4 regions of the Kluyvera sp. CHPC 1.2972 genome follow, and region 3 is predicted to be linked to each of the others. Evidence: predicted binding sites of a transcription regulator. Region 3 holds the regulator's gene; each other region holds the start of a gene.
The links. Region 3 encodes PurR, which represses purine synthesis genes. Its sites were predicted from a motif close to CANGCAAACGTTTGCNTG; they were not measured.
Positions count from the first base shown of each region.

Region 1 (7,905 bases), on a different contig from region 3:
CACGTTCAGCAATGGCGTCAACGTCATAGGCCAGCGCCAGCGTAACGACGTCGGCATCAATCCCGTTAATCACGGAAGTGGCCTGCTTGCCAGAGCCGCCGTGCGACTGGCGAATCACCACGTTATCACCGGTCTCTTTTTTCCAGTGCGCGCTGAACGCCTTGTTGTATTGTTCGTACAGTTCACGCGTCGGATCGTACGACACGTTGAGTAATTGGATGTCCTTAGCCAGTACGCTGGTAGTAGCCAGCAAAAGAGTTAACCCTACGCCCCACTTATTCATCGCCCGCTCTCTTATCTGTTGTGTTGTAATGAGGCTAGCCTGCCAGAAATCTAACCAATGATTAAAGAATAAAAAAAGATTGATTATGCAGTTTTGAAATATAAGCAGGCACGCGAAATGCGCGTTTGCTCGAAATCACTCAGTGGGGAAAATAGGCGGGGAGGAACATCCCCAGGCCGTTATAAACTGCCCGGGGAGGAGTGGAATTAGACTTCTTCCATGCGGCCGAGCAGCGCCTGCAGACGATCCTGCCAGCCGCTCTGCTGTTCTTTCAGCTGGTTGTTTTCACGCTCCAGCTCTTCACGGCTCTGGTGTGCAGACTGTACATCCTGCGCCAGGGTGTTGTTCTTTTCTTTCAGCTCTTCGATTTCCATCTGCAACAGCGTGATGGTATCAATCGCCTGCTGAACTTTCGCTTCCAGTTTCTCAAACACTTCTAATGACATCGTCATAACCTCTCCTGATCTTGCAAGGCGTTGATATCGTCCCGGAACCCCGGCGACGCCTTAACGTAAATAAGCGCACGGCTTGCAGTCGATTGTATGGAGCGCCGTCGCGACTGTCCAGCGCCAGAGCCTGTAGATTGCGGTTGTCCGCAATTTTCGGCCTGGTCCTGGAGCGTTAGCGCACTTTCCCATTAAATTGTTAAATGTTTAGCGGCAAGAATGTTTCTCCCCTCACAGTTTTCGTTCCGATAATGTTCATTTATTGGCGCGAAAACGCTCATTTCTTGACGAGGCACACACATTTTGATTTCGATATTTCTCGTTTACGCTCGTTAACGATAAATTAACACTATGCCTACAAGGCAACATGAGTGTTACGAACGCCCATGAACACAATAATCATCAATTAGTCTTTAGGATTCCGATTATGAGCCAGACATCAACCTTAAAAGGCCAGTGCATTGCCGAGTTTCTTGGTACCGGGTTGTTGATTTTCTTCGGCGTGGGATGTGTCGCAGCGTTGAAAGTCGCCGGTGCGACCTTCGGGCAGTGGGAAATCAGTATCATCTGGGGTCTGGGCGTGGCGATGGCCATTTACCTGACTGCAGGGGTTTCCGGTGCACATCTTAATCCGGCCGTGACCATTGCCCTTTGGCTGTTCGCCTGCTTCGACGGGCGTAAAGTCGTTCCGTTCATCGTGGCTCAGTTTGCCGGTGCGTTCTGCGCTGCCGCACTGGTCTACGGGCTTTATTACAACCTTTTCCTCGACTTCGAACACACGCACAATATGGTGCGCGGCAGCGTCGAAAGTCTTGAACTGGCGGGTATTTTCTCGACTTACCCGAACCCACATATCAATTTTGTGCAGGCTTTCGCGGTAGAAATGGTGATTACCGCTATCCTGATGGGCGTAATCCTGGCACTCACCGACGACGGTAACGGTGTTCCACGTGGTCCGCTGGCTCCACTGCTGATTGGCCTGCTGATTGCGGTTATCGGTGCGTCCATGGGTCCACTGACCGGGTTTGCGATGAACCCTGCGCGTGACCTTGGACCGAAAACCTTCGCCTGGCTGGCAGGCTGGGGCGACGTCGCCTTCACCGGCGGCAAAGATATTCCTTACTTCCTGGTGCCGCTGTGTGCGCCAATAGTAGGTGCTGCGCTGGGTGCGTTCAGCTATCGCAAGCTGATTGGCCGTCACCTGCCGTGCGACACCTGCGAGGTTGAAGAGCCGAAGGCGGCCTCCAGCCAGAACCAACAAAATGCTTCGCTGTAAACTGACTACGGAACGTTCATTATGACTGACAAAAAATATATCGTTGCGCTCGACCAGGGCACCACCAGCTCCCGCGCCGTCGTTATGGATCATGACGCCAACATCGTCAGCGTGTCACAGCGCGAATTCGAACAAATTTACCCTAAGCCAGGCTGGGTTGAGCACGACCCAATGGAAATCTGGGCAACCCAAAGCTCCACGCTGGTTGAAGTACTGGCAAAAGCCGACATTAGCTCTGACCAGATTGCCGCTATAGGTATCACCAACCAGCGTGAAACCACCGTGGTGTGGGAGCGCGAAACCGGTAAGCCAATTTACAACGCCATCGTCTGGCAATGCCGCCGTACCGCGGATATCTGCGAGCAGTTGAAACGCGACGGTATGGAAGAGTACGTACGCAAAGCCACCGGTCTGGTGGTGGACCCGTATTTCTCCGGTACCAAAGTGAAGTGGATCCTCGACCACGTCGAAGGCTCCCGCGAGCGTGCGAAACGCGGCGAACTGCTGTTTGGTACCGTTGACACCTGGCTTATCTGGAAAATGACCCAGGGCCGCGTTCACGTCACCGACTACACCAACGCCTCACGTACCATGCTGTTCAACATCAACACGCTGGAGTGGGATGACAAGATGCTGGACGCGCTGGATATCCCGCGCGCCATGCTGCCGGAAGTGCGCAAGTCTTCCGAAGTGTACGGTCAGACCAACATTGGTGGTAAAGGCGGTACGCGTATTCCTATCGCCGGGATTGCCGGTGACCAGCAGGCGGCGCTGTTCGGCCAGCTGTGCGTGAAAGAAGGGATGGCGAAAAACACCTACGGTACCGGCTGCTTTATGCTGATGAACACCGGGGAAAAAGCGGTGGCCTCCAGCCACGGCCTGCTGACTACCATCGCCTGCGGCCCACGCGGCGAAGTGAACTACGCGCTGGAAGGTGCGGTCTTCATGGCGGGAGCCTCCATTCAGTGGCTGCGCGACGAAATGAAGCTGATTAGCGACGCGTTCGACTCCGAATACTTCGCCACCAAAGTGAAGGACACCAACGGCGTGTACGTGGTGCCAGCCTTTACCGGCCTCGGCGCACCATATTGGGACCCGTATGCGCGCGGTGCTATTTTCGGCCTGACCCGCGGCGTGAACTCGAACCATATTATTCGCGCCACGCTGGAATCCATCGCCTACCAGACCCGTGACGTGCTGGAAGCGATGCAGGCAGACTCCGGTATTCGTCTGCACGCCCTGCGCGTGGACGGCGGCGCGGTCGCCAACAACTTCCTGATGCAATTCCAGTCCGACATTCTTGGCACCCGCGTGGAGCGCCCGGAAGTGCGTGAAGTGACGGCGCTCGGCGCGGCCTACCTGGCCGGTCTGGCGGTCGGCTTCTGGCAGAACCTGGATGAGCTGCAGGAGAAAGCGGTGATTGAGCGTGAGTTCCGTCCGGGGATTGAAACCACCGAGCGTAACTTCCGCTACAGCGGCTGGCAGAAAGCGGTGAAACGCGCGTTAGCGTGGGAAGATCACGAAGGGTAAGCACTGAGCCTCCCCGGGGTCGGCGCAAGCGCCTCGCCCGGGCTACCTATCTAACGTAGCCCGGCCGAGCGCAGCGACGCCGGGGACGGCATCACCCATCAACCAAACATCGGCAACATCAAATACAGCTTAATCACCAGCGCGTTGACGATATCAATAAAGAACGCCCCCACCATCGGCACCACCAGAAACGCCATATGTGACGGCCCGAAACGCTCGGTAATCGCCTGCATATTGGCAATCGCCGTCGGCGTTGCGCCAAGGCCAAAGCCACAGTGACCCGCCGCCAGCACCGCCGCGTCGTAGTTTTTGCCCATCAGGCGGTAGGTGACGAAAATCGCATACAGCCCCATTGCCACGGTCTGCACCGCCAGAATCACAATCATCGGCAGCGCCAGATCCGCTAACTCCCACAGCTTGAGGCTCATCAGCGCCATTGCCAGGAACAGTGACAGGCTGACGTTACCCAGCACCGACACCGCCCGCTCGAACACGCGATAAAAGCCCATCAGCGCCAGACCGTTGCTGAGGATCACCCCAACAAACAGCACGCAGACGAACGTCGGCAGCTCCAGCGCCGTACCGGCGAGCAGTTGCGCAATGACTTTACCCAGCGTCAAACAGATGGCGATAAGCGCGATAGTTTCAATCAGCACCAGCGAGGTAATACTGCGCCCCACGTCCGGCTTTTCAAACGCCGTCGGCACCTCCAGATCGTCCGGCGTGCCGTTCGGCGACGACGAGTGTTTCACCAGATAGCGCGCCACCGGGCCACCAATCAGGCCGCCGAGCACCAGCCCAAAGGTGGCGCAGGCCATCGCTACTTCTGTCGCATTTTCAAAGCCATAACGTTCGATAAACAGCTTGCTCCACGCCGCCCCGGTGCCGTGTCCGCCGGAGAGCGTTATCGACCCCGCCAGCAGCCCCATCAGCGGGTCGAGCCCTAAGAGCTTCGCCATACCAATGCCCAGCGCGTTTTGCAGCAGCAGCAGCCCAACGACCACAATCAGAAACGTCCCCACCACCTTGCCGCCCGCGCGCAGGCTGGCAATATTGGCGTTAAGGCCGATTGTGGCGAAGAACGCCAGCATCAACGGGTCCTTCAGGCTCATATCGAAGTCGATTTCCCAGCCCATGCTCTTTTTCAGCACCAGCAGCGCTAGCGCGACCAACAGGCCGCCCGCAACGGGCTCGGGGATAGTGTATTGCTTAAGGAAGGGAACGCTCTGAACCAGTTTTCGTCCTAGCAGCAACACCAGCGTTGCGGCAACGAGCGTCGATAAGGTATCGAGATGAAACATAATTACAGCTCCTGACTAAAACGTATGATTCATTCACACGCGACCAATTTCCCATGTCGTCCACACCTCCTCATGAGGCGTTGGGCAAAAGTGTAAGCAAGAAAAAGGCGATCAGGGTAGAAAAACGTATTATTTGTCATCATTTTCGTTAACTTACCCCGCCAAATCCCTTTATTTTGCACGGCTATTTTCCGCAATAATTTGCCATCAGTGAAAGCAACCGATTGCTTTTACCAACCAGTCCGCTAAAATCGCCACTTTTCCACCACGGGATTACCTCTGAGATGTCTTCTAACACACTCGATCAAGCTAATGCGCAACCGATTGCGCATTCGCAGAACAGCGAATTAATCTATCGTCTGGAAGATCGCCCACCGCTGCCGCAGACCCTGTTCGCGGCGTTCCAGCACCTGCTGGCGATGTTTGTCGCGGTGATCACACCGGCGCTGCTCATCTGTCAGGCGCTTGGCCTGCCAGCGGAAGACACTCAGCACATTATCAGCATGTCGTTATTCGCCTCCGGCGTGGCGTCCATCATTCAGATCAAAGCCTGGGGCCCGGTAGGTTCTGGCCTGCTGTCGATTCAGGGCACCAGCTTTAACTTCGTCGCCCCTCTGATCATGGGCGGCACGGCGCTGAAAACCGGCGGTGCGGACGTGCCAACGATGATGGCGGCGCTGTTCGGCACCCTGATGCTGGCGAGCTGCACCGAGATGATTATCTCCCGCGTACTGCACCTGGCGCGCCGCGTGATTACGCCGCTGGTTTCTGGTGTGGTGGTAATGATTATCGGCCTGTCGCTGATTCAGGTGGGCCTGACCTCCATCGGCGGCGGCTACGCGGCGATGGCCGACCACACCTTCGGCGCCCCGAAAAATCTGCTGCTGGCAGGGATCGTGCTGGGCATCATTATTCTGCTGAACCGCCAGCGTAACCCGTACCTGCGCATTGCCTCTCTGGTGATTGCCATGGCGGCAGGTTACCTGATGGCGTGGTTCCTCGGCATGCTGCCGGAGAACGCTGCCCCGGCGAACAGCAGCCTGATTACCATTCCAACGCCGCTGTACTACGGCTTAGGCATCGACTGGAGCCTGCTGCTGCCGCTGATGCTGGTGTTTATGATTACCTCGCTCGAGACCATTGGCGACATCACCGCCACCTCCGACGTGTCCGAGCAGCCGGTTTCCGGCCCGGTCTATATGAAACGCCTGAAAGGCGGCGTGCTGGCAAACGGCCTGAACTCTTGCGTATCAGCCATCTTCAACACCTTCCCGAACTCCTGCTTCGGGCAGAACAACGGCGTGATTCAGCTGACCGGCGTTGCCAGCCGTTACGTGGGCTTCGTGGTGGCGCTGATGCTGATCGTGCTCGGCCTGTTCCCGGCGGTAAGCGGCTTTGTGCAGCACATTCCTGAGCCAGTACTCGGCGGCGCAACGCTGGTGATGTTCGGTACCATCGCCGCTTCCGGCGTGCGTATCGTCTCCCGTGAGCCGCTGAACCGTCGTGCGATTCTGATTATCGCGCTGTCGCTGGCCGTTGGTCTGGGCGTTTCTCAGCAGCCACAAATTCTACAGTTCGCGCCGGACTGGCTGAAAAACCTGCTCTCTTCCGGCATCGCTGCCGGGGGTATCACCGCGATTATCCTCAACCTGGTCTTCCCGCCGGAAAAAGCGTAATCCCGTCGCGGCAGTGGTTTCGCCACTGCCGCTGACATCGAATAATACGATTCCCGCCTTGAGGAATGCGCATAAATCATGCATAACAGGTTTATGTGCCCTTCTCAGGACGGAAGATCATGAAATTTCTTGGAAAGCTCATTATCTGGCTGTTGATCGCCCTGCTGCTGGTGATCCTGGCCTTCTATTTCTTGCTGCAAACACGCTGGGGCGCACGTCACGTTAGCCAGTGGCTGAGCGATAACACCGCCTATCACATCACGTTTGACGCGATGGACCATCGCTTCTCTTCACCTTCACATATCCTGCTGAAAAACGTCACCTTTGGCCGCGACGGCAAGCCCGCCACGCTGGTCGCCAAAGCGGTGGATATCGGCCTGAGTTCGCGCCAGATAACCGACCCGCTGCACGTCGACACCATTTTGTTGCAGGATGGCACATTGAATCTGTCGCCTTCCACCGCGCCGCTGCCGTTTGCCGCAGACCGCCTGCAACTGAGCAATATGGCGCTAAACAGCCCGGAAACCGGCTGGGAACTGAGCGCCCAGCGGGTCTCTGGCGGCGTGATGCCGTGGGCACCGGTGGCAGGCAACGTGCTGGGCACCAAAGCCCAGATTCAGATGAGCGCCGGTTCGCTGTCGCTTAACGGCGTACCGGCCACCAATGCATTGATTGAAGGCTCGCTCAATAACGGTGAGGTGACCTTAACTACCGTGGGCGCGGATATGGCGCGTGGCTCGCTCACCGGCAATGCACGGCGCAACAGCGACGGCAGTTGGGTGGTCGATAATCTGCGCCTTAATGATATTCGCATGCAAAGCGACAAGTCGCTGCTTGATTTCCTGGCCCCGCTCACCACCGTGCCATCGTTGCAGATTGGTCGGCTGGACATTACCGACGCGCACCTGCAGGGGCCGGACTGGGCGGTCACCGACCTCGACCTCAACTTGCGCAACCTGACCCTCAGCCAGGGCGGCTGGCAGAGCGACGATGGCAAAATCTCGATGAACGCCAGTGAGTTTATCTACGGCTCGCTGCATCTGCTCGACCCGATCCTCAACGCCGAGTTCTCACCGCAAGGTATTGCGTTGCGTCAGTTCACCTCGCGCTGGGAAGGTGGCATGGTGCGTAGCTCCGGCAACTGGTTACGCGCCGGTAACGCGCTGGTGCTGGACGACGCGGTTTTCGCCGGACTGGAATATACGCTGCCGGAGAACTGGAAAACGCTGTGGATGGAACAGCTTCCGCCATGGCTGCAAAGCGTGACGCTGAAGAAATTCGGTGCCAGCCGCAACCTGGTGATTGATATCACCCCGGACTTCCCATGGCAGGTTACCGCGCTGGACGGTTACGGTGCCAACCTGCAGCTGGCGAAAAATCGCCAGTGGGGCAT
Region 1 is NZ_JAPKIB010000002.1:157,625-165,529, reverse strand. It holds gene sbp (sulfate/thiosulfate ABC transporter substrate-binding protein Sbp) at 1-283, opposite strand, end outside; gene zapB (septal ring assembly protein ZapB) at 490-735, opposite strand; gene V6944_RS04280 (MIP/aquaporin family protein) at 1,157-2,005, shown strand; gene glpK (glycerol kinase GlpK) at 2,027-3,535, shown strand; gene gltS (sodium/glutamate symporter) at 3,634-4,836, opposite strand; gene V6944_RS04265 (nucleobase:cation symporter-2 family protein) at 5,121-6,512, shown strand; gene V6944_RS04260 (AsmA family protein) at 6,632-7,905, shown strand, end outside.
Region 1: V6944_RS04265 (nucleobase:cation symporter-2 family protein) is a predicted target of PurR. The motif match lies at 5,050-5,067, and genes of this name have one in related genera.

Region 2 (7,905 bases), on a different contig from region 3:
ACGCCGTTCACTCGGATGCCCTGCGCCGCCACTTCCAGCGACAGCCCGGTGGTCAGCGTATCAATCGCCCCTTTCGAGGCGGCATAGTCCACGTATTCACCCGGCGAGCCCAGACGTGCCGCCGCCGAAGAGACGTTCACAATCGCGCCGCCCTGCCCGCCGTGCGGTATCGCCATCCGCTTTACCGCTTCCCGGCAGCAGAGAAAATAGCCGGTCACGTTGGTGGTCAATACCCGGTTGATACGCTCGGCGGTTAACGCCTCCACGCGGCTTTGGGTGAACAGCACGCCCGCGTTGTTGACCAGCGCCGTTAGCGGTTCGTCCTGCTGGTCGAGGCGGGCAAACATCGCTTCTACCTGTACTTCATCGCTAATATCCGCCTGAACGGTAAAGGCCTTGCCGCCCTGCGCAATAATCGCGTTCACCACCTCGCTGGCGGCGGCTTCGTTGCGGTGATAGTTCACCGCCACCGTATAGCCTTCCTGCGCCAGCTGTAGCGCCGTCGCCCGCCCAATTCCCCGGCTTGCGCCGGTCACTAATGCCATTGCCATTCGCGTCTCCCAAAAAATAAAGGCGCCGAAGCGCCTTTAAAAGATAGCCTAATCAGAGCATTACTGATATTCGCTCATCGGCACGCAGGAGCAGAACAGGTTACGGTCGCCGTAAACATCATCGAGGCGTTTCACCGTCGGCCAGTACTTGTTCGCCATGCCTGCCGGGAAGACGGCGATTTCGCGGCTATAGCCGTGGTTCCACTCCGCCACCAGCTCATTCTGGGTGTGCGGGGAGTTAACCAGCGGGTTGTCTTCAAGCGTCCACTCGCCCGCTTTCACGCGGTCGATTTCGCTGCGGATCGCCAGCATCGCGTCAATGAAGCGGTCCAGTTCGGCTTTGCCTTCGGATTCCGTTGGCTCAACCATCAGCGTACCCGCTACCGGGAAGGACATGGTTGGCGCGTGGAAACCGTAGTCAATCAGGCGCTTAGCAATATCCAGCTCGCTGATGCCGGTCTCTTCTTTCAGCGGACGAATATCCAGAATACATTCGTGCGCCACGTGTCCGTCACGCCCGGTGTAGAGCACCGGATAGGCATCTTTCAGGCGAGTCGCAATGTAGTTAGCATTGAGGATCGCCACCTGACTTGCCTGCTTCAGGCCTTCTGCGCCCATCATGCGGATGTACATCCAGCTAATTGGCAGAATGGAGGCGCTGCCGAACGGTGCCGCGGAAACCGCGCCCTGACGGGTCAGCATGCCTTCAATGTGCACCACGCTGTGGCCTGGAACAAACGGCGCCAGGTGTGATTTCACGCCGATAGGACCCATACCAGGGCCGCCGCCGCCGTGTGGAATGCAGAAGGTTTTATGCAGGTTGAGGTGCGAAACATCCGCGCCGATGAAGCCTGGGGATGTAATGCCGACCTGGGCGTTCATGTTCGCGCCGTCGAGGTAAACCTGGCCGCCAAACTGGTGAACAATTTCGCACACTTCACGGATAGTCTCTTCGTACACGCCGTGGGTGGACGGGTAGGTCACCATGATGCAGGAAAGGTTGTCCGCATGCTGTTCTGCTTTCGCGCGCAGATCCGCCAGATCGATGTTGCCGTTCTTATCGCAGGCCACAACCACCACCTGCATCCCCGCCATCTGCGCGGAAGCTGGGTTGGTACCGTGTGCTGAGCTCGGGATCAGACAGATATCACGATGGCCGTCGTTGCGGCTTTCGTGGTAGTGACGAATCGCCAGCAGACCCGCATATTCACCCTGCGCGCCGGAGTTCGGCTGCATGCAGAGTGCGTCATAGCCGGTCAATTTCACCAGCCACTCGGAGAGCTGACCGATCATCTGATGGTAGCCTTCCGCCTGATCAACCGGGCAGAACGGGTGCAGTTCAGCAAATTCCGGCCAGGTGATAGGGATCATCTCCGCCGCAGCGTTGAGCTTCATGGTACAGGAACCCAGCGGGATCATCGCCTGGTTCAGCGCCAGATCTTTACGCTCCAGCGAGTGCATGTAGCGCATCATTTCGGTTTCGCTGTGATAGCGGTTAAACACCGGATGGCTCAGGATCGCGTCGTCGCGCAGCATCGCTTGCGGGATAGAGCGGCTGTCGAGCGCCACGTCTTTATCCAGCGCATCGATGTCCAGACCGTGATTGTCGCCGAGAATCACGCTAAACAGCGCCAATACATCTTCACGGGTGGTCGTTTCGTTCAGGGTGATACCTACCGCATTGAGGATATCGCTGCGCAGGTTGATTTCTGCTGCCTGAGCGCGCGCCAGTACGGCGGCTTTATCCGCCACTTCCACACACAGGGTGTCGAAGTAGTGCGCATGACGCAGCTTTTGGCCTTTCTGCTGCAAACCCGCGGCCAGAATATCGGTCAGGCGGTGAATGCGGTTGGCAATACGCTTCAGGCCAGCCGGGCCATGGAACACCGCGTACAGGCTGGCGATGTTAGCCAGCAGTACCTGCGAGGTACAGATGTTGGAGTTCGCTTTCTCGCGGCGAATGTGCTGCTCGCGGGTCTGCATCGCCATGCGCAGCGCGGTATTGCCAGCGGCATCTTTCGATACGCCGATAATACGGCCTGGCATGGCGCGTTTGAATTCATCTTTAGCGGCAAAGAAGGCCGCGTGCGGGCCGCCGTAGCCCATCGGTACGCCGAAACGCTGCGCAGAGCCGAAGACAATATCCGCGCCCTGCTTGCCCGGTGCGGTTAACAGCACCAGCGCCATGAAATCGCCGGCAACGCTGACGACGACTTTACGAGATTTCAGTTCAGCAATCAGCTGGCTGTAGTCATGAACTTCACCGGTGGTCCCGACCTGCTGCAGCAGCACGCCGAAGACGTCCTGATGCTCCAGTGCTTTGTCAGCGTCGTCGACAATCACGTCAAAACCGAAGGTTTCCGCGCGGGTACGGACCACATCCAGAGTTTGCGGATGCACGTCGGCCGCCACGAAGAAGCGGTTGGCGTTCTTCAGTTTGCTCACGCGCTTGGCCATCGCCATCGCTTCAGCGGCAGCGGTAGCTTCGTCCAGCAGAGAAGCGGAGGCCATATCGAGACCGGTCAGATCCAGCGTGACCTGCTGGAAGTTGAGCAGCGCTTCCAGACGACCCTGAGAAACTTCTGGCTGATACGGGGTGTACGCGGTGTACCAGCCCGGGTTTTCCAGCATGTTGCGCTGGATAACCGGCGGCAGCTGTACCGGGGTGTAACCCATGCCAATGTACGACTTAAAGCGCTTGTTGCGACCGGCAATCACCTTCAACTCCGCCAGCGCGGCGAACTCGGTGGTGGCCTCGCCAACCTGCGGCGGCGTAGCAAGCTGGATATCTTTCGGCACGATCTGCGCAATCAGTGCGTTTAATGAATCCGCGCCAACTGTTTTGAGCATCTCTTGCTGCTGCTGGGCATCCGGCCCGATGTGACGTTCAATAAACGCGCCACGGTTTTCAAGCTGGCTTAAAGTCTGTGTCATGAGCGATGGTTCCTGAAACGTGCGGTGATTTTAAGATTTCCTCTTCGAAGAAGAGGTTTGGGGCGACGGCGTAAACTCGCCCTCACCCCAGCCCTCTCCCACTGGGAGAGGGAGCAAATCCTTATTCGTCTTCTAACAGGGCTTCGTATGCAGTCGCATCCAGCAGCGCGGCAACTTCCGCTTCGTCGCTGGCTTTGATCTTAAAGATCCAGCCGCCCGCGTACGGTTCGCTGTTCACCAGCTCCGGCGAGTCGCCCAGCTCGTCGTTCACGGCAACGATTTCGCCGCTGATCGGTGCGTAGATGTCGGATGCCGCTTTAACGGACTCTGCCACGGCGCAGTCATCGCCCGCGCTAACGGTCGCGCCGACTTCCGGCAGGTCAACGAAGACCATGTCACCCAGTAATTCCTGCGCGTGCTCGGTGATACCAACGGTGTAGCTACCGTCCGCTTCTTTGCGCAGCCATTCGTGTTCTTTGCTGTATTTCAGTTCTGCTGGTACGTTGCTCATCAAAAAATCTCCAGAATAAAAAGGGCTTACGCGACGGCCTTGCCGTTACGCACAAAAATAGGTTTTGTTACTTTGACCGGCATTTCACGGTTGCGGATCTGCACGATCGCCGTCTCGCCAATCCCAGCCGGGACGCGAGCCAGCGCAATACTATGGCCTAAGGTTGGCGAGAAAGTCCCGCTGGTGATCACACCTTCGCACGCATTGCCGCGGGCATCGGTAAAGCGCACCGGCAGTTCACCGCGCAGGACGCCTTTTTCGGTCATCACCAGGCCGACCAACTGCTCGGTACCTTTCTCACGCTCCAGCTCCAGCACGTCGCGACCGATAAAGTTGCGATCGGCCGGTTCCCAGGCGATGGTCCAGCCCATGTTGGCCGCTAGCGGGGAGATGCTTTCGTCCATCTCCTGACCATAGAGGTTCATCCCTGCTTCCAGACGCAGCGTGTCGCGCGCGCCCAGGCCACAAGGCTTCACGCCTGCCTGGACCAGTTTCTGCCAGAAATCGGCGGCCTGCTCTTTTGGCAGGGCAATTTCATAACCCGCTTCGCCGGTGTAACCGGTGGTGGCGATAAAGAAGTCACCCGCCTGCACGCCAAAGAACGGCTTCATACCTTCAACGGCGTGACGCTGCTCGTCGGTGAACAGCGTGCCCGCTTTCGCCTGCGCGTTCGGCCCCTGTACGGCAATCAGCGACAGGTCATCACGGACGGTGATGTCGATGGCATAAGGTTCAGCGTGTTGGGTAATCCAGGAGAGGTCTTTTTCGCGGGTGGCGGAGTTAACGACGAGGCGGAAATAATCTTCGGTAAGGTAGTAAACGATCAGGTCATCAATCACGCCGCCCGACGCATTTAGCATACCGCTGTATAGCGCCTTGCCGGGCTTGGTGAGCTTGGCAACGTCGTTTGCCAGCAGATAGCGTAGAAACTCTCGGGTCCGCGGCCCGTGGAGATCGACGATGGTCATGTGCGACACATCGAACATCCCGGCATCGGTACGCACCGCGTGGTGCTCATCAATCTGCGAACCATAGTGCAGCGGCATCATCCAGCCGTGGAAATCCACCATACGCGCGCCACATAACACGTGCTGGTCATACAAAGGCGTTTGTTGAGCCATCATGTCCTCGTTGAATATATCGCACCACAAAACCAAACGCCGACGCCCATTTGGGCACCGACGCAAACGTTCTCTTTTCCCTGAACTTACCACCGAACATCGTGGTAAACCATCCTGAAAAAGGGGGCATCACATTAGCTTATGACCAAAAGTCGCGAAAAAGCATACAGAGGAATTGACTACAAAAAAGCGAAATGCACCCCATTTTATTAACAACAACGGTTAACAATTCAGCATAAGATAATATTTTATGCGTAAAACAGGGCGATTTTTCCGTAACATGAAAATGCATGGATTAATAAAACTAATGCGAAAAACGGCGTGAAATTAGAATTTTTCAAATGAGAGAGGAGACTCCCGGTAGAACCACCGGGAGTAAAAGTGTGAGCGACTTAACGAAGCCACTCAGGCAGGTCGTTCAGGCCCATTGCCTGACGAATTAGCTGCGGCTTCACGCCGGGTAGCGTATCAGCCAACGCAAGACCGAGATCGCGCAGCAGTTTTTTCGCCGGATTTTCGCCAGCAAACAGCTCGCGGAAGCCCTGCATCCCCGCCAGCATCAGCGCGGCGCTGTGTTTACGGCTGCGCTCGTAGCGACGCAGATAGAAATGCTGACCGATATCTTTGCCTTGCGTATGCAGACGACGCAGCTCTTCAATCAGCTCGGCGGCGTCCATAAAGCCCAGGTTCACGCCCTGCCCAGCCAAAGGATGGATGGTGTGCGCTGCATCGCCGACCAGCGCCAGGCGGTGGGCGGCAAACTGACGTGCATAGCGTCCGGTCAACGGGTATACCTGACGTTCGCTCTCCACCTTGCACAACCCCAGGCGATTATCGAAGGCGATATTCAGCTTCTGGTTAAATTCAGCGTCATCGGCCTGCTGCATCCGTTCCGCTTCCTGTGGCGACAGCGACCAGACAATCGAGCAAAGATGCGGGTCGGAGAGCGGCAGAAAGGCCAGAATACCTTCGCCGTGGAAGCTCTGGCGCGCCACCGCGTCGTGCGGCTCTTCGGTGCGCACGGTGGCGACCAGCGCGTGGTGACGATAGTCCCAGAAGGTCAGCGGAATATCCGCTTTACTGCGCAGCCAGGAGTTCGCGCCATCCGCGCCCACGACCAGGCGCGCGGTCAGCATATTGCCGTCTTTCAGCGTCAGAAACGCTTCGTTCTCGCCCCAGACCACCTGCTGCAGTTCAGCGGGCGCCATCAGCGTGATATCGGAACTGCGCTCCGCTTTCTGCCACAGCGCATGGTGAATCACCGCATTTTCAACAATATGGCCGAGATGGCTGTAACCCATGCTGCGGTCATCAAACGTAATACGACCAAAGCTGTCCTTATCCCACACTTCCATGCCGTGATAGCAACTGGCGCGCTGGGCGGTAATGGCCGACCAGACGTCCAGCCTGGTGAGCAACTTTTCGCTGCCCGCATTGATGGCGGAGACGCGTAGCGCAGGTGGCGCATCGGCGGCAAGCGCCTGCGGCAGCGACTGTTCCAGTACGGCAACCCGCAGGCCGCTGCCCTGTAAACCGCAGGCTACCGCCAGCCCAACCATTCCACCGCCTACGATGGCAACATCAACACTTTGCACATTAACTCCTTAAACTGCTGATTAGCGGGCGACCCAGCCCAGCGTCCGCTGCGCCAGCACATCGCGTGCAGGGGTAAATAATTCCATCGTCATCAGGCCCACGTTGCGCCCGGCCACCAGCGGTGCCCAACGGTTGGCGAACAGATGCACCAGACCGTCAGTTACGCCAATCGTGGCGGCTTTATCTTCCGCACGCTGGCGCTGGTAATGGCACAGCAGCGAATAGTCGCCGATATCCTGATTGGCCTCGTGCGCGCTTGCCAGATGTTCCGCCAGCGTCATGACGTCACGCATGCCGAGGTTAAAACCTTGTCCGGCAATCGGATGCAGCGTCTGCGCCGCGTTGCCCACCAACGCCAGGCGGTGCGATACCGTCCGGGTTGCGGTGGTCAGCGATAACGGATAGACGCTACGCATTCCTGCCTGAGTAATGCGTCCCAGACGCCAGCCAAACGCTTTCTGTAGCTCACGACAAAACTCAGCGTCTGACCAGTTGAGCACATCGTCATGGCGCGCCAGCGGATGGCACCACACCAGCGAGCAGCGGTTCTGCGACATCGGCAGCATGGCGATAGGGCCATGCTCGGTAAAGCGTTCAAACGCCCGCCCCTGGTGCGCCACGGCGGTGGAGACGTTGGCAATCACCGCCACCTGATTATACGGCTCCTGCTGCCAGGCAATACCGCACTGCTCGCCGAGCGTGGAGCGCGAACCGTCGGCGGCAACCAGCAGTTTGCCGTGCAGCGTTTCACCGTTATCCAGCGTCACGCTCACGCCATCAGCCTGACGTTCAACCCGCGACACCCGCGAAGGACAATGCAGCGTGACGCCGCGCGCATGGCGCAGCAGGCCAAACAGCCGCTGGCCCACGTCGTGCAGCTCAACCACATTACCGAGTGCAGAGAGGCGATAATCCTGAGCATCAAGAGTGACAAAACCGGCATGGCCGCGGTCGCTGACGTGAACGGTGGTAATTGGCGTCGCACAGTCGGCAATCGCCTGCCACAGGTTGATCTTCGCCAGCTGTTGGCAGGTGCCTGCCGCCAGCGCAATGGCCCGGCCATCAAAGCCCGGATGTTCAGCGGCGTGAATATCCGCCGCCTCTATCAGGTGCACCGGAAGGCGGCCCGCCGTCAGCTGCGAGATAGCCAGCGCCAGCGTGGCGCCGGTCATGCCGCCGCCGACAATAATCA
Region 2 is NZ_JAPKIB010000004.1:380,717-388,621, reverse strand. It holds gene V6944_RS10125 (SDR family oxidoreductase) at 1-551, opposite strand, end outside; gene gcvP (aminomethyl-transferring glycine dehydrogenase) at 612-3,485, opposite strand; gene gcvH (glycine cleavage system protein GcvH) at 3,607-3,996, opposite strand; gene gcvT (glycine cleavage system aminomethyltransferase GcvT) at 4,023-5,117, opposite strand; gene ubiI (FAD-dependent 2-octaprenylphenol hydroxylase) at 5,510-6,712, opposite strand; gene ubiH (2-octaprenyl-6-methoxyphenyl hydroxylase) at 6,734-7,905, opposite strand, start outside.
Region 2: gcvT (glycine cleavage system aminomethyltransferase GcvT) is a predicted target of PurR. The motif match lies at 5,177-5,194, and genes of this name have one in related genera.

Region 3 (7,905 bases):
TAACCAGCAGGCCGATAAAGCCCATCACCATGCCGGGCTTGGTTTTCGCCAGCCCTTCACACTGGTTACGCGCCACCTGGAAGCACAGGTAGCCCGGCGCCCCCCATAACAGGGCGCGCAGGTAGCCGACCGCTTTATCCGCCAGCGCCGGGTCGATGTTATGCATTGAGCGGATGATATACCCCGCGTTCCATAGCACGACCATAATTAATACGGAGACGAGTCCGGCCAGCCAGAACCCCTGACGAACCTGCTGTGCGATACGGTCGCGGCGACCGGAGCCGTTGAGCTGGGCAATCACCGGAGTGAGGGCCAGAAGTAAGCCGTGACCAAAGAGGATCGCCGGCAGCCAGATAGAGGTACCGATGGCTACGGCGGCCATGTCGGTGGCGCTGTAGCCACCCGCCATAACCGTGTCGACAAAGCCCATCGAGGTTTGAGCAACCTGCGCGAGGATAACCGGGATAGCCAGCGCTAATAACTGACGCGCTTCACTAAAGTACTTCTGCACGTGAACACCTGTATTGTTGTTATTTATTCTCGCCGTACGCCGGGTACGGGAGACAGAAAAGCCGCCTTAACCGGCAGCAAGAAGAATAAATAGAGGATTTTCTCCATTATTGTAGCGAGGATTTGCTTTTAATCTAGTCAAAAAATAGGTGGAGCGCCGGGGAAGGTAGCAACCTGTTTTCTCAACTGCTATTGTGCGTAGCAGACGAATCGGTAGACGTACCGTAATGATTATCAACAGGAGTTAACTGCATGTTCACTGGTATTGTGCAGGGCACGGCAAAAATCGTGTCCATTGATGAGAAACCGAACTTCCGTACCCACGTTGTGGCGCTGCCGGAACACATGCTGGCTGGCCTTGAGACGGGCGCATCGGTTGCACACAACGGCTGCTGCTTAACGGTCACGGAAATTAACGGCGACCAGATCAGTTTTGATCTGATGAAAGAGACGCTGCGCATTACCAATCTGGGTGAGGTGAAAGAGGGCGACCTGGTCAACGTTGAGCGTGCGGCGAAGTTCAGCGATGAGATTGGCGGTCATTTAATGTCGGGTCATATTATGACCACGGCGGAAGTGTCTAAAATCCTGACCTCCGAAAACAATAAGCAGATCTGGTTTAAAATCCAGGACCCAACGCTGATGAAGTATGTCCTGTATAAAGGTTTCATCGGTATCGACGGTATCAGCCTGACGGTGGGTGAAGTGACGGCTACGCGTTTCTGCGTTCACCTGATCCCGGAAACGCTGGAGCGCACCACGCTTGGCAAAAAACGCCTGGGCGACCGCGTGAACATCGAAATCGACCCGCAAACGCAGGCGGTAGTGGACACCGTTGAGCGCGTGATGGCGGCAAAAGAAGCGGCAGCGCAGCAGGCTGCAGCGGAATAAGCATAAAAAAGCCCGGGCATTTTGCTCCGGGCTTTTTTGTTTTTAGCGGGCGACGCGTAAACCGCTCTCGACGCCGCGTGAGAACATCACCTGCCAGAGCTGAATATCTCGCGCGCGGAAAGCACCCGCGCAGGCATTGAGATAGTAGCTAAACATGCGTTTGAATCGTTCAGAATAGTTGTCCGCGATTTCCGGCCAGCATTCGAGGAAGCGTTCATGCCATGCCATCAACGTCGTATCGTAGTCAGCGCCAAAGTTGTGCCAGTCTTCCATCACAAAATGAGGTTCGCTGGCGTGCGCAATCTGGCGTACTGAGGGTAAACAGCCATTCGGAAAGATGTATTTGTTGATCCAGGGATCGACATTATTGTCTGTTTTCTTCGAGCCGATAGTGTGCAGTAAAAACAGTCCGTCGGGTTTCAGATTTTTGTCGACGACGGAAAAATAGGTGTCATAGTTTTTCGGACCAACGTGCTCGAACATCCCGACGGAAACAATACGGTCAAACTGGTCGTTAAGGTCGCGGTAATCCTGCAGCAGTATCTCGACGTCCAGCCCCTCGCAGCGGGCCTGGGCCATTTTTTGCTGTTCCGCTGAAATGGTCACGCCCTTGACGGTGACGCCGTAGTTTTTGGCCATAAACGCCGCCAGACCACCCCAGCCACAGCCGATGTCCAGCACGCGCATTCCAGGTTTTAACTGTAGTTTCTGACAGATAAGGTCTAGCTTAGCCTGCTGCGCGTCTTCCAGCGTCTGGGCATCTTTCCAGTAACCGCAGGAGTATTGCATATAGGGGTCGAGCATGCGGCTGAAGAGATCGTTACCCAGGTCGTAATGTTCTTTACCGACCTGCCAGGCACGACGACGGCTTTGCAGATTAAACAGACGCGCGCCGGCAATGCGAAGCGTGTCTTTAATATTGTGAGGGAGTTGCGTTTCTAATCCGGCGCGCAGCACCTTGTCGAAGAAGATATCCAGACGATCGCATTCCCACCAACCGTCCATATAACTTTCGCCAAGGCCCAGCGAACCTTCTTGTAAAACACGTTTAAACAACCGAGGATTTCTGACTTGTATATCGCAGGGAGCATTGCCGTTTACTTCAATGCCTGCGCGGCCTAGCAGCTCGCTGACAATACGATACCAGTCGTCATCCGGTACACTAACTTCTTCTATACACGATGAGCTCATAGCTTCTCCATCCCGACCTGATGATCAGAACCTTAAAACAGCGTAGACGCTTTTTTTGGGTTTGTGAGAAATCTCACGAAATTCGTGAGCCTGCTATCCGACGTAGCACAGAGGAAGGGAAGAATCCCTTGCCGAAAACCAATCCATGGTTCAACGGGAAGCTATCCTGCCCCCGCTTAATAAGTTCAATCTATATTATTTATGTGATGCGGATCCAGTATAGGACGCTAAGTTTGTTGATTCAACTAAAAATCTTAGCGCCCTAATCATTTCCTGAGATATTGATCTGAGTGATGTTTAGGCGTGGGAAGTGGCGTGTTCCATTTCACGTTCAGCACGACGAGCGGCTAACTGCATCCAGTAGCCAACGCCTGCGAGCAGCACGGTCACCAGCATCACGCTGGTGGTGGTCAGCAGCGGCGTGGCAATCAGCGTGGATACCGCAAGGCTTGCCAGGAAACAGAGTCCTAACTGCAGGGTGTTTTGTAATGCAGCAGCACGGCCCGTCGCCTGCGGGAAGGGCTTCAGCGTCTGAGCGACGACGATCGGATAAATCGCGCCGTTGGCAATAGCCATCACGCAGAACGGAATCAGCAGGGCGGTCAACGAGGCGTTTTCTGCCAGACCCACGGCCCAGGTACCCACCACGCTCAGCGCGTAAATAACCAGCAGCCACGGCAGCATCTGGGCACCACGCCATTTTTGCAGCGCGGCGCGACAGCCGTAGCCGCCAATCAGGAAGGCGATGGTTTGCGGCACATAGCTCAGGCCAATTACCGTCGGGCTGTAGCCCATCTCATGCAGGATGAACGGTGAACCGGTCAGCCAGGCGAAGAAGCTCGCCGAGCAGGCGGCGTAAATCAGCACGTTGCCGCGATAGTCTTTACTGCGCAGCAGGCGCATAAAGGTCAGCTTTTCTTCGCTGGTGGCATTTTTTTTGTGCGCAGGCTTGAGGCGGAACGCCGGGAGCATCAGCACCAGGGTGATGATAAACAGGGTTGCGAAGATGGCCTGCCAGTCAAAGTGCGCCAGCAGCCAGCTACCCAGCAGCGGGGCGAGTGCCGGAGAGAGGCCAACCAGCGGCATGATAGTGGCAAAAATGCGGTTGGTGCGCTGAGCTGGATAGTAGTCGGTGACCATTGCCTGCCAGGTCACCGCCGCGGCGCAGACGCCGACGGCCTGTACAAAACGCAGGACCAGCAGCGTGGTACCATCGCGCACCCACAGCATGCCAATGCAGCCAATAGCGAAAATGGTTAACCCGGACAGCAGAATCGGCTTACGACCATAGCGGTCTGACAGCGGCCCCCAGAGGAGCTGCGCGACGGCAAAACCGGCCAGAAACAGGCTAAGACTCGCGCTGACGGCTGATGCCGGCGTTTGCAGGTCTTCCTGAATGGCAGCAAAGGCGGGGAGATACATATCGGTAGCCAGAAAACCCAATACGCTCAGCCCCGCGAGCCAGACTAAAAATCCTTTCCCAGGTTGCATTAATTTCGCCCTTTTTATCATGAATAAACGATGCCGCTGAGTGTAGAGAGTGCATAACGGCTTGTGAAACGCTAATATTTGCGTCATGCATTCAAAAATTTTGCAGGCAGAAAATGTGGTCTGAATATTCACTGGAAGTGGTTGATGCGGTGGCACGTAACGGTAGTTTTAGTGCCGCCGCGCAGGAACTGCACCGCGTGCCTTCTGCGGTGAGCTATACGGTACGCCAGCTGGAAGAGTGGCTGGCTGTTCCCCTGTTCGAACGGCGCCATCGCGACGTTGAACTTACTCCCGCTGGCGTATGGTTTTTGAAGGAGGGGCGGTCTGTTATCAAAAAAATGCAGATCACTCGCCAACAGTGCCAGAAAATTGCTAACGGCTGGCGAGGGCAGTTGGCGATTGCCGTCGATAATATCGTGAAACCGCAGCGAACCCGGCAGCTGATTGTCGATTTCTATCGCCACTTTAGCGACGTGGAGCTGATTGTTTATCAGGAAGTGTTTAATGGCGTCTGGGATGCATTGGCCGATGGCCGCGTGGAGCTGGCGATTGGTGCCACTCAGGCGATTCCGGTCGGTGGCCGCTTCGCGTTTCGTGATATGGGGATGCTCAACTGGCACTGCGTGGTGGCGAGTATCCATCCGTTGGCGCAGATGGAGGGCCCGCTCAGCGATGATGTGTTGCGCAACTGGCCGTCGCTGGTGCGCGAAGATACTTCGCGTTCGCTGCCGAAGCGGACGACCTGGCTACTCGATAACCAGAAGCGTGTGGTGGTGCCGGACTGGGCTTCATCGGAAACCTGTATCTCGGCGGGACTATGCGCGGCGATGGTACCGGGGCATCTGGCGCAACCGTGGTTGGAAAATGGGGAGTGGGTGGCGCTACAGCTTGAAAACCCGTTCCCGGATGCCGCCTGTTGCCTGACCTGGCAGCAAAGCGAAGCATCGCCGGCATTAAGCTGGCTGCTGGAATATCTGGGGGATAGCGAGACGCTAAATGAAGAGTGGCTGCGGACACCCGAGTAGGGTGTCCGTGGGTAATGCTTAGCGGCGGTAGTCGCGGAACGGACCGTCGGCCACGGAACGACGTTCGATAAGACGCGGATGCACCTCAATCGACTGCGAGGTCTCGCGTTTGCTAACGATACGGTCCATCAGCATGTTAAACGCCGTTTCACCGAGCGAATCTTTCGGCTGGTGAATCGTCGTCAACGCCGGGGTGAAGAAACGGGAGTTGCGCACGTTATCATAACCAATCAGCGAAATGTCCTGCGGCACGCGAAGACCCATTTCATCTGCGGCGCACAGTGCGCCCATCGCCATGATGTCGCCACCGCAGAAGATAGCAGTAGGGCGCGGCTGCTGCGACAGGATCTGCTGCATTGCGCGATAACCGGATTCAGGCTCAAAGTCACCCTGTACAATCCAGTTCTTCGGGACGTTGATGTGCGCTTCTTCCATCGCTTTCATAAAGCCCGCCAGACGACCCGCGCCGGTGTTACGCTCCAGTGGACCTGGGATCACGCCGATATCGCGATGACCGCGCTCAATCAGGTAACGGCCTGCGGTATAGCCGCCTTCAAAGGCGTTATCGATGACCGAGTCGGTGAAGTCCGCTTTAGCCTCGCCCCAGTCCATCACCACCATCGGGATGTGACGGTACTCTTCGAGCATCGTCAGTAGGGATTCCGGATACTCGGAACACATGACCAGCAGGCCATCCACGCGCTTTTGCGCCATCATCGACAGGTAGGCGCGCTGTTTTTCCAGGTTGTTCCAGGCGTTGCCCAGAATCAGGGTATAGCCCTTCTCAAAGCAGTTTTTCTCAACGGCTTCGATAATTTCGGCAAAGTAGGCCGCTTCGCTGCTGGTCGCTAGCAAACCAATCGATTTGGTGTGGTTCACCTTCAGGCTACGGGCAACGGCGCTCGGAGAGTAGTGCAACTCTTTGATCGCCGCCCAGACGGCTTCACGCGTCTCCTCGGCGACAAAACGCGTTTTGTTAATTACATGTGATACGGTTGTAGTGGAAACGTTTGCGCGCTTCGCTACATCTTTAATAGTTGCCATTCCATCTCACTCCAGACCCTGGCCTGCCCCTGATAAAATCGAAAGGAAAACGTTTGCCTTCACACACCCTGACGCAATTTTGTGGATTGCGATTCGCCGGGAAAACGATACAGGACGACAGGAGGGGGTCAATGGCCGGTACGCTTATAAATAAGCGTCGAATTTTGACTTATCCTGACGCAAAGTGGAAGAGTAAAAACCAACATCCTGCTAAATCTGTGAAGATTTTTGCGCAATACTGTGCAAAAATGCGTTAGCACAGTTTTGCTGTAGCGATAAAAAGGAGAAAAGTTGATGAGTACCGAACTTAAGATGTCACTCACCACCACCGTCATTACCCTTGCGCTGATTGTTGCCGCAAGTTTGACTGCTGTACTGCATTAATTCCTCTGCGAGGGGGCGTCCGCTCCCTCCTGTCTGATTGTTACCCGTTTAGCAATAATCTTTTGCTGTTTTGTACACTTCTGTTTTTATGTGATTGATGTCATGCTTTTGCCCATTATCGACATGCCGCGTCTGTCGTGCGGCCAACCGGAGCATTTGCATGAAAATTAACTTTCCCTTACTGGCGTTAGCCATTGGGGCCTTTGGCATCGGGACCACCGAATTCTCGCCAATGGGGCTCCTGCCGGTCATCGCTAAGGGCGTAGACGTCTCCATTCCCGCTGCCGGGATGCTCATTAGCGCCTATGCCGTAGGGGTGATGGTTGGCGCACCGCTGATGACGCTGCTCCTTTCACATCGTGCTCGCCGTAACGCCTTGATCTTCCTGATGGCGATTTTTACCCTCGGCAACGTACTGTCGGCGATGGCGCCGGACTACACCACGCTGATGCTGTCGCGCATTATCACCAGCCTTAACCACGGTGCATTCTTCGGCCTCGGTTCCGTTGTTGCCGCCAGCGTGGTACCGAAGCATAAACAGGCCAGCGCCGTGGCGACCATGTTTATGGGGTTGACGATTGCCAATATTGGTGGCGTTCCAGCGGCAACCTGGCTTGGCGAAACCATCGGCTGGCGGATGTCATTCCTGGCAACGGCAGGCCTCGGCATTATTGCTATTCTGGGGCTGTGGTTCTCTCTGCCGAAGGGCGGGGCGGGTGAAAAGCCGGACGTGAAGCGCGAGTTGTCGGTGCTGGTACGTCCGCAGGTGCTGTCGGCGCTGCTGACCACTGTACTGGGCGCAGGGGCGATGTTTACGCTCTATACCTATATTTCACCGGTGTTGCGTACGATAACTCACGCCACGCCAGCGTTTATTACGCTGATGCTGGTGCTGATTGGCGTGGGCTTCTCCATCGGTAACTACCTCGGCGGCAAATTTGCTGACCGTTCGGTGAGCGGTACGCTGAAAGGCTTCCTGTTGCTGCTGATGGCAATTATGCTGGCGATTCCGTTCCTTGCGCAAACGCAGGTAGGCGCGGCCTTCAGTATGGTGGTGTGGGGTGCGGCAACCTTCGCGGTGGTGCCACCGCTGCAAATGCGCGTGATGCGCGTGGCTCACGAAGCACCGGGTCTTTCTTCCTCGGTGAATATCGGGGCGTTCAATCTGGGTAACGCACTGGGGGCGGTCGCGGGCGGAGCAGTGATCTCCGGTGGTCTGGGTTACAGCTTTGTACCGGTGATGGGGGCGATTGTTGCCGCGCTGGCGCTGCTGGTGGTATTCCTGAGCGGTCGTTCACGCGGTGAAGAGGCGCTGGCCAGCCAATAAAAACAAAAACGCAGAAGGGAGACCTTCTGCGTGATACGAGAT
Region 3 is NZ_JAPKIB010000003.1:55,747-63,651, reverse strand. It holds gene mdtK (MdtK family multidrug efflux MATE transporter) at 1-511, opposite strand, end outside; gene V6944_RS06285 (riboflavin synthase subunit alpha) at 763-1,401, shown strand; gene cfa (cyclopropane fatty acyl phospholipid synthase) at 1,444-2,592, opposite strand; gene punC (purine nucleoside transporter PunC) at 2,890-4,083, opposite strand; gene punR (DNA-binding transcriptional activator PunR) at 4,197-5,108, shown strand; gene purR (HTH-type transcriptional repressor PurR) at 5,127-6,152, opposite strand; gene cydH (cytochrome bd-I oxidase subunit CydH) at 6,447-6,536, shown strand; gene V6944_RS06255 (MFS transporter) at 6,697-7,863, shown strand.

Region 4 (7,905 bases), on a different contig from region 3:
TGATAAAGCAAAGCTATTATCATTTGTTGGACGGCAGGCACCTTGTTGTGCGTCATTCGAAGTTTATGTAGCACGTCCCGAAGGGGCTGACATAAGAAGGTGAATGAGCCACTGACTAATATTATGCATGATACGTGCCACAATACAAAACAATAAATTAACATAATGATAAATATAGAAAATATATAAAACATCATCATGGCGTGATGAGAACGTTTTTTGGGCATAGTGTCGCCAATTAGCAACACTTATTGACAACAAATATAAATTCATTATAAATCATTAAATTAAATGTCTCCATTTGGCGACAGTGCGATACCGCCAATATCGCGGGTTCCCGACACCCAACGCGACGCCGGGAAGGCGCAGAAACAAAAAAGCCCCTCACGAAGAGGGGCTCGATTCATTAAGCGTCAGCCTTAGCCAAGCTGCTTACGCGCATTGCGGAAGATACGCATCCACGGGCTGTCCTCGCCCCAGTTCTCCGGGTGCCAGGAGTTAGAAACCGTACGGAACACACGCTCCGGGTGCGGCATCATAATGGTGACGCGACCGCTTTCGTTGGTCACGGCGGTGATCCCATTAGGAGAACCGTTCGGGTTCGCCGGATAGGCTTCGGTCACTTTACCGAAGTTATCCACGAAGCGCAGCGCCACCAGCCCTTTGCTTTCCAGCTGTGCCAGATGCGCACCGTCGCGTACTTCCACATGGCCTTCACCGTGAGAGACGGCGATTGGCATACGTGAACCTTCCATTCCGGCGAGCAGCAGTGATGGGCTGCTGGCCACTTCGACCAGGCTGAAGCGCGCTTCAAAACGGTCGGAGTGGTTACGCACAAAGCGCGGCCACAGGTCGCTGCCTGGGATCAGCTCATGCAGGTTAGACATCATCTGACAGCCGTTGCAGACACCCAGCGCCAAAGTCTGTGGACGATGGAAGAAGGTCGCAAACTCATCGCGCACGCGGTTGTTGAACAGAATGGATTTCGCCCAGCCTTCACCCGCGCCCAGTACGTCACCGTAGGAGAAGCCGCCGCAGGCCACCAGCGCCTGGAAGTCCGCCAGACCGGTACGCCCTGCCAGCAGGTCGCTCATGTGCACATCGATGGCGTCAAAGCCCGCACGGTGGAAGGCCGCCGCCATCTCAACGTGGGAGTTCACGCCCTGCTCGCGCAGTACAGCCACTTTCGGACGCGCCCCGGTGGAGATGTAAGGTGCTGCGACGTCGGCGGCGATATCGAAGGTGAGCTTCACATTGAGGCCTGGGTCGTTATCGTTGGCTTTCGCGTCGTGTTCCTGATCGGCACACTCTGGGTTATCGCGCAGACGCTGCATCTGCCAGGTGGTTTCGGCCCACCACATACGCAGCGTCGTGCGGCTTTCGCTAAATACCGGCTGACCGTTAGCGGTCAGGGTGAAGCGGTCACCTTCAACGGCTTTACCGAGGAAGTGCACGCAATCAGCCAGGCCATTCGCCGCCAGAATCGCCTCTACTGCTTCACGGTCTGCGGCACGAACCTGAATCACCGCGCCCAGCTCTTCGTTGAACAGCGCCGCCAGACGATCGTCACCAAGGGTGGCAACATCGGCTTCCACGCCGCAGTGACCGGCAAAGGCCATCTCCGCCAGCGTGACCAGCAGGCCGCCGTCGGAGCGGTCGTGGTAGGCCAGCAGCTTACGCTGCGCGACCAGTGCCTGAATCGCCTCGTAGAAGCCTTTCAGCTGTGCGACGTCGCGAACGTCGGCTGGCTTATCACCCAGCTGACGATAAACCTGCGCCAGTGCGGTGGCACCCAGCGCGTTATGGCCCTTACCGAGGTCAATCAGCAGCAGGGCGTTATCTTCGGTCACCAGCTGCGGCGTGATGGTATGGCGCACGTCTTCAACGCGAGCAAAGGCGGAAATCACCAGCGACAGCGGCGAGGTCATTTCACGCTGCTCGTTGCCTTCCTGCCAGCGGGTTTTCATCGACATGGAGTCTTTGCCCACCGGAATAGTCAGACCCAGCTGTGGGCACATCTCTTCGCCAATCGCTTTCACCGCTTCGTACAGACCCGCGTCTTCACCAGGATGACCTGCGGCTGACATCCAGTTTGCCGAGAGCTTAATGTGTTTGATGTTGCCAATCTGGGTTGCGGCAATGTTAGTCAGCGCTTCGCCTACCGCCAGACGGGCGGAGGCGGCAAAGTCCAGAAGCGCAACCGGCGCACGTTCGCCGATAGACATCGCTTCGCCGTAGTAGCTGTCGAGGCTGGCGGTGGTCACCGCGCAGTTCGCTACCGGGATCTGCCACGGACCGACCATCTGGTCGCGCGCAACCATGCCGGTCACCGTACGGTCACCGATGGTCACGAGGAAGGTTTTCTCCGCCACGGTTGGCAGATGCAGTACACGGTTCACCGCATCGGCCAGCGTGATCTGTTCACGGGCAAGCACTTCACCTTTTGCTTTCAGCGTCTGCACGTCGCGGGTCATCTTCGGCGTTTTGCCGAGCAGCACGTCCAGCGGCATGTCGATCGGCTGGTTGTCGAAGTGGCTGTCGCCGAGCGTCAGATGCTTCTCTTCGGTGGCTTCGCCAATCACCGCGTACGGCGCGCGTTCACGTTTGCACAGCTCGTCGAACAGCGGCAGTTGATCGGCGGCGACCGCCAGTACGTAGCGTTCCTGAGATTCGTTACACCAGATCTCCAGCGGGCTCATGCCCGGCTCATCGCTGAGGATGTCGCGCAGCTGGAATTTACCGCCGCGTCCGCCGTCGCTGACCAGTTCCGGCATGGCGTTAGACAGACCGCCCGCGCCCACGTCGTGGATAAACAGAATTGGGTTGGCATCGCCCAACTGCCAGCAGCGGTCGATAACTTCCTGGCAGCGGCGTTCCATTTCCGGGTTGTCGCGCTGTACGGAAGCGAAGTCGAGGTCTGCGTCAGACTGGCCGGACGCCATTGAAGAGGCTGCACCGCCGCCCAGACCAATGTTCATCGCCGGGCCGCCGAGGACGATCAGCTTCGCGCCCACCACGATCTCACCTTTCTGTACGTGATCGGCGCGGATGTTGCCGATCCCGCCTGCCAGCATGATCGGTTTATGATAACCACGCAGCTCTTCGCCGTTGTGGCTGTTCACTTTCTCTTCGTAGGTACGGAAGTAGCCGGTCAGCGCCGGGCGACCGAATTCGTTGTTGAACGCCGCGCCACCCAGCGGGCCGTCGGTCATGATATCCAGCGCGGTAACAATACGATCCGGTTTGCCGAAATCCTCTTCCCACGGCTGCTCAAAGCCAGGAATACGCAGGTTAGACACGGAGAAGCCCACCAGCCCCGCTTTTGGTTTGGCACCGCGACCGGTTGCCCCTTCGTCGCGAATTTCACCGCCGGAGCCGGTTGCGGCGCCCGGCCATGGAGAGATAGCCGTCGGGTGGTTATGGGTTTCCACCTTCATCAGGATATGCGCAGGCTCCTGATGGAAATCGTAGCGACCGGTTTTGTGGTCGGCGAAGTAACGGCCCACTTCAGAGCCTTCCATCACCGCGGCGTTGTCTTTATAGGCAGACAGCACGTGATCCGGCGTGGTTTCGAAGGTGTTTTTGATCATCTTAAACAGCGACTTCGGCTGCTGTTTACCGTCGATAATCCAATCGGCGTTAAAAATCTTGTGACGGCAGTGCTCAGAGTTGGCCTGCGCGAACATATAGAGTTCGATGTCGTTCGGGTTGCGACCCAACGTAGTGAACGCATCCTGCAGGTAGTCAATTTCGTCATCCGCCAGCGCCAGGCCAAGACGGATGTTGGCGTCGATCAGCGCCTGACGGCCCTGCCCCAGCAGGTCCACGCTGGCAACCGGTGCTGGTTGGTGATGGGCAAACAGCTTCTCAGCGTCCTGCAGCGAGTCAAATACGCTCTCCATCATGCGGTCATGCAGTTCAGCCGCCACGGCGCTCAGCTGTTCGGCGGTCAGGCTAGCGGCATCAACGTAGTACGCCACGCCGCGCTCAAGGCGCAGAACCTGCGAAAGGCCGCAGTTGTGGGCGATGTCGGTAGCTTTTGAAGACCAGGGGGAGATGGTGCCAGGGCGAGGGGTGACGAGCAGCAGTTTACCGGTAGGGTTATGGCTGTTGAGGCTTGGGCCATACTGCAACAGTCGCTCAAGTCGGGCTCGCTCTTCTTTATCAAGCGGCGCGTCCAGATCGGCAAAATGGACATACTCGGCGTAAATGTTGCTTACCGGGAGGTTGGCTGCCTGAAACCGCGTCAGCAGTTTGTTAATACGAAATGCAGACAGTGCAGGCGAACCACGCAGAATTTCCATCATAAGTCTCTCGTCTTCTCAGCTTTCAGTGTGCGCAATGGGGGAGAACGGGCGCTATTATAGAGAATCCTGCGCCCCGACGAAACCGTTTGCGTCGAAATAAACACATCTCTTTTCTTTATCAATAGATGTGACAGATATCTCGAATAAGTTGCCAACTGGCGCAATGTTAAGCAAAATGCCGCTCATTCTGTCATAACGCTTTAGTTTATCTGGAACAACCTCTGGCAACGCAGTGAATTAACTATTTGAAAAAGTTAAAGATTAATTACCTGCTTATTGGCTTTGTGACGTTGCTGCTCGCAGCGGCGCTTTGGCCCTCTCTTCCCTGGTTTGGCAAACCAGAGAATCGTATCGCCGCTATCAAAGAGCGGGGGGAGCTGCGCATCAGTACCGTGCAATCTCCACTCACCTATACCGTCGTTAATAATAAAGACTACGGGCTCGATTATGAGCTCGCCCAGCAGTTTGCCGACTATCTTGGCGTAAAGCTAAAAGTCACGGTGCGCCAGAACATCAGCCAGCTGTTTGACGATCTCGATAACGGCAATGCCGATATGCTGGCCGCCGGTCTGGTCTACAACAGCGAGCGCGTGAAAAGCTACCAGGCGGGGCCGACCTATTATTCCGTATCGCAACAGCTGGTGTACCGCGTTGGCAATACGCGCCCGCGGAGCCTCAGCAGCGTCTCCGCCGACCAGCTCACCATTGCTCCAGGCCAGGTGGTCATTAGCGATCTGCAAAATCTACAGGCACACAAATACCCAGACCTTTCATGGACCGTCGACGAGAAGCGCAGCTCGGCAGACCTGATGCAGGCGGTGATCGACGGTAAGCTTGATTACACCATTGCTGATTCCGTGGCGATTGGCCTGTTCCAGCGCGTTCATCCAGAGTTGACCGTTGCCCTCGACGTGACCGACGAACAACCGGTGACCTGGTTTAGCCTGCAGGACGACGACAACACGCTTTCCGCCGCGATGCTCGACTTCTTCGACAATATAAATGAAGACGGCACCCTTGCGCGCCTGGAAGAGAAATATCTCGGCCACGGTGACGACTTCGACTATGTCGATACCCGTACCTTCCTGCGCGCGGTGGATAGCGTGCTGCCTGACCTGCAGCCGTTGTTTGAGAAGTACGCCAGCGAAATTGACTGGAAGCTGCTGGCGGCCATCTCTTATCAGGAATCTCACTGGGACCCGCTGGCCACCTCCCCTACCGGGGTGCGTGGCCTGATGATGCTTACCAAAAATACCGCCCAGAGCCTGGGGTTAACCGACCGTACCGACGCCGAGCAGAGCATCAGCGGCGGGATGCGCTACCTACAGGACATGATGAGCAAAGTGCCGGACAGCGTGCCGCAAGAGGAGCGAATCTGGTTTGCGCTGGCAGCCTATAACATGGGCTATGCCCATATGCTGGATGCTCGCGCGCTCACTGCGAAACAGAAGGGCAACCCGGACAGCTGGGCCGACGTGAAGCAGCGCCTGCCGCTGCTGAGCCAAAAACCGTGGTACAACAAACTGACCTACGGTTATGCCCGCGGACATGAAGCCTATGCCTACGTCGAAAATATCCGTAAATATCAGATAAGCCTGGTGGGGTATTTGCAGGAAAAAGAGAAAAAGGCGGCGGAAGAGATGGCGATTGCGCAAGCCTATCCGGCCGTTTCGCCCAATGAGCTACAGCACGGTGAAAATGATACGGGGATATTTTCCTTCCTGCGTCGAGGCGATCGCGACGACAGCGATACGCCCCTGCTGCGCTTCACTTCGAAAAACTAGCAGCCCCTTTCCGCCTGTCTTAGCGCTTTTTTCTGCTGCCGCCGTTCGCGGAAGAAATCACTCAGCATCCCCGCGCACGCCTCAGCCAGCACCCCTTCGGTAATCTCAACGCGGTGGTTCATTCCTGGGTGATGCAGCACGTCAATCAGCGACCCTGCCGCACCGGTTTTAGCATCACGAGCACCGAAAACCAGATTGCCGATACGCCCGTGCACCATTGCGCCAGCGCACATCACGCAGGGCTCCAGGGTCACGTACAGCGTGGTATCAATCAACCGGTAGTTTTGCAGCACCAGGCCGCCTTGACGCAGCGCCATGATCTCCGCGTGCGCAGTCGGATCGTGGCGGCCAATCGGGCGGTTCCAGCCCTCGCCTATCACCTGATTATTGTGAACCAGTACGGCACCTACCGGCACTTCGCCTTCATCCCAGGCTCGTCGGGCAAGTACAAGCGCGTGGCGCATCCAGTATTCGTGGTTCAGTTCAGTGTCGGACAACGTGGGGACTCCAGATAATAAAACGCCGCGCATTATACACAATATCCATCAAAGCGCAGCGCCGACTATTCCAGTTGCTCCAGTTCGCCGCGTGCGGTCACCCGCCAGCGATGCTCACAGAAAAAGAGGAGCGGGTTATCCTGCTTACTGTCGCTATAACCGCTGTACAAGCGCAGCGGTGCGCCGAGACGCTGTTCAAGCTGAGCCACTTTTTCATGGCCCAGACAGCGAACCGACAGTACCCGACCGCCAAACGCGCGCTGCATCTGACTGCCAATCAGGTTGACATGCGCCATCCAGGGCGCGTCCGTATAGGCACGCTCCACCAGCGTTTGCGGCGATCCGGTGATAAGCCAGACGTCGGCATCCTGATGCTGGAGATAGTCGTCCAGCCGCTGCTGCACGACGGGAAACGGCGTGACGGTCGCACGAAACCAGAGAATGAAGCTCGCCTCCAGCGCCTTTAGCGTTGCCTCGCGTCGGCCAAAGGTGCTTCCCCACAGCAGCACGCTTACCGGCCAGCGCGCCGCACGCCCCTTCACCAGCATTGCCGCGCCAACGATCGGCAGCAGGGGCACCACCAGTAGCGCGTTAAGCGGTAATCGGCGCAGCAGGTAGCGCAAAAACGCACCGAAGAGGTCCTGCTGATGTAGCGTACCGTCGAGGTCGAAAAACACCACGCGGCGACAGTGACTTACCAAATGCAGCTCCCGTTATCGTCAATCAGTTCAAAGACCAGACTAGCAGATCGCCCCTCACGTTTCGCCCGATAGCGTTAAACTGAAAGAATAGCTGCGATTTTACAATCACATAGCACATTTAATTCGATATATTCCGTTATAATAGAATACAAAATTCTTGTAAACGAGCAGAATGGTGGCCTGGCACATCGTGGTCATTGTGCCCGTGAGGTTATTATGAATTGTTTACTCAGTATTCGTCAGCGTTACCCGCAGCTGGCGCAAAGCGACAGAAAGCTGGCCGATTTCATCCTGGCACAGCCGGATTTAGCCCGTCATTTAAGCTCCCAGCAGCTCGCAAGTCAGGCGGGCGTGAGCCAATCCAGCGTGGTGAAGTTCGCCCAGAAGCTCGGTTTTAAAGGCTTCCCGGCGCTTAAACTGGCGCTCAGTGAAGCGCTTGCCAGTAACGCCAACCCGCACTCCGTCCCGGTACATAACCGGATTTGCGGCGACGACCCGCTGCGCCTGGTGGGCGAAAAGCTGATTAAGGATAACGTCGCGGCGATGCACGCTTCGCTCGACGTAAACACCGAAGACAAACTGCTGGAAACGGTGAACATGCTACGTAGCGCGCGCC
Region 4 is NZ_JAPKIB010000009.1:28,315-36,219, reverse strand. It holds gene purL (phosphoribosylformylglycinamidine synthase) at 420-4,307, opposite strand; gene mltF (membrane-bound lytic murein transglycosylase MltF) at 4,553-6,091, shown strand; gene tadA (tRNA adenosine(34) deaminase TadA) at 6,088-6,621, opposite strand; gene yfhb (phosphatidylglycerophosphatase C) at 6,654-7,289, opposite strand; gene V6944_RS14850 (MurR/RpiR family transcriptional regulator) at 7,506-7,905, shown strand, end outside.
Region 4: purL (phosphoribosylformylglycinamidine synthase) is a predicted target of PurR. The motif match lies at 4,383-4,400, and genes of this name have one in related genera.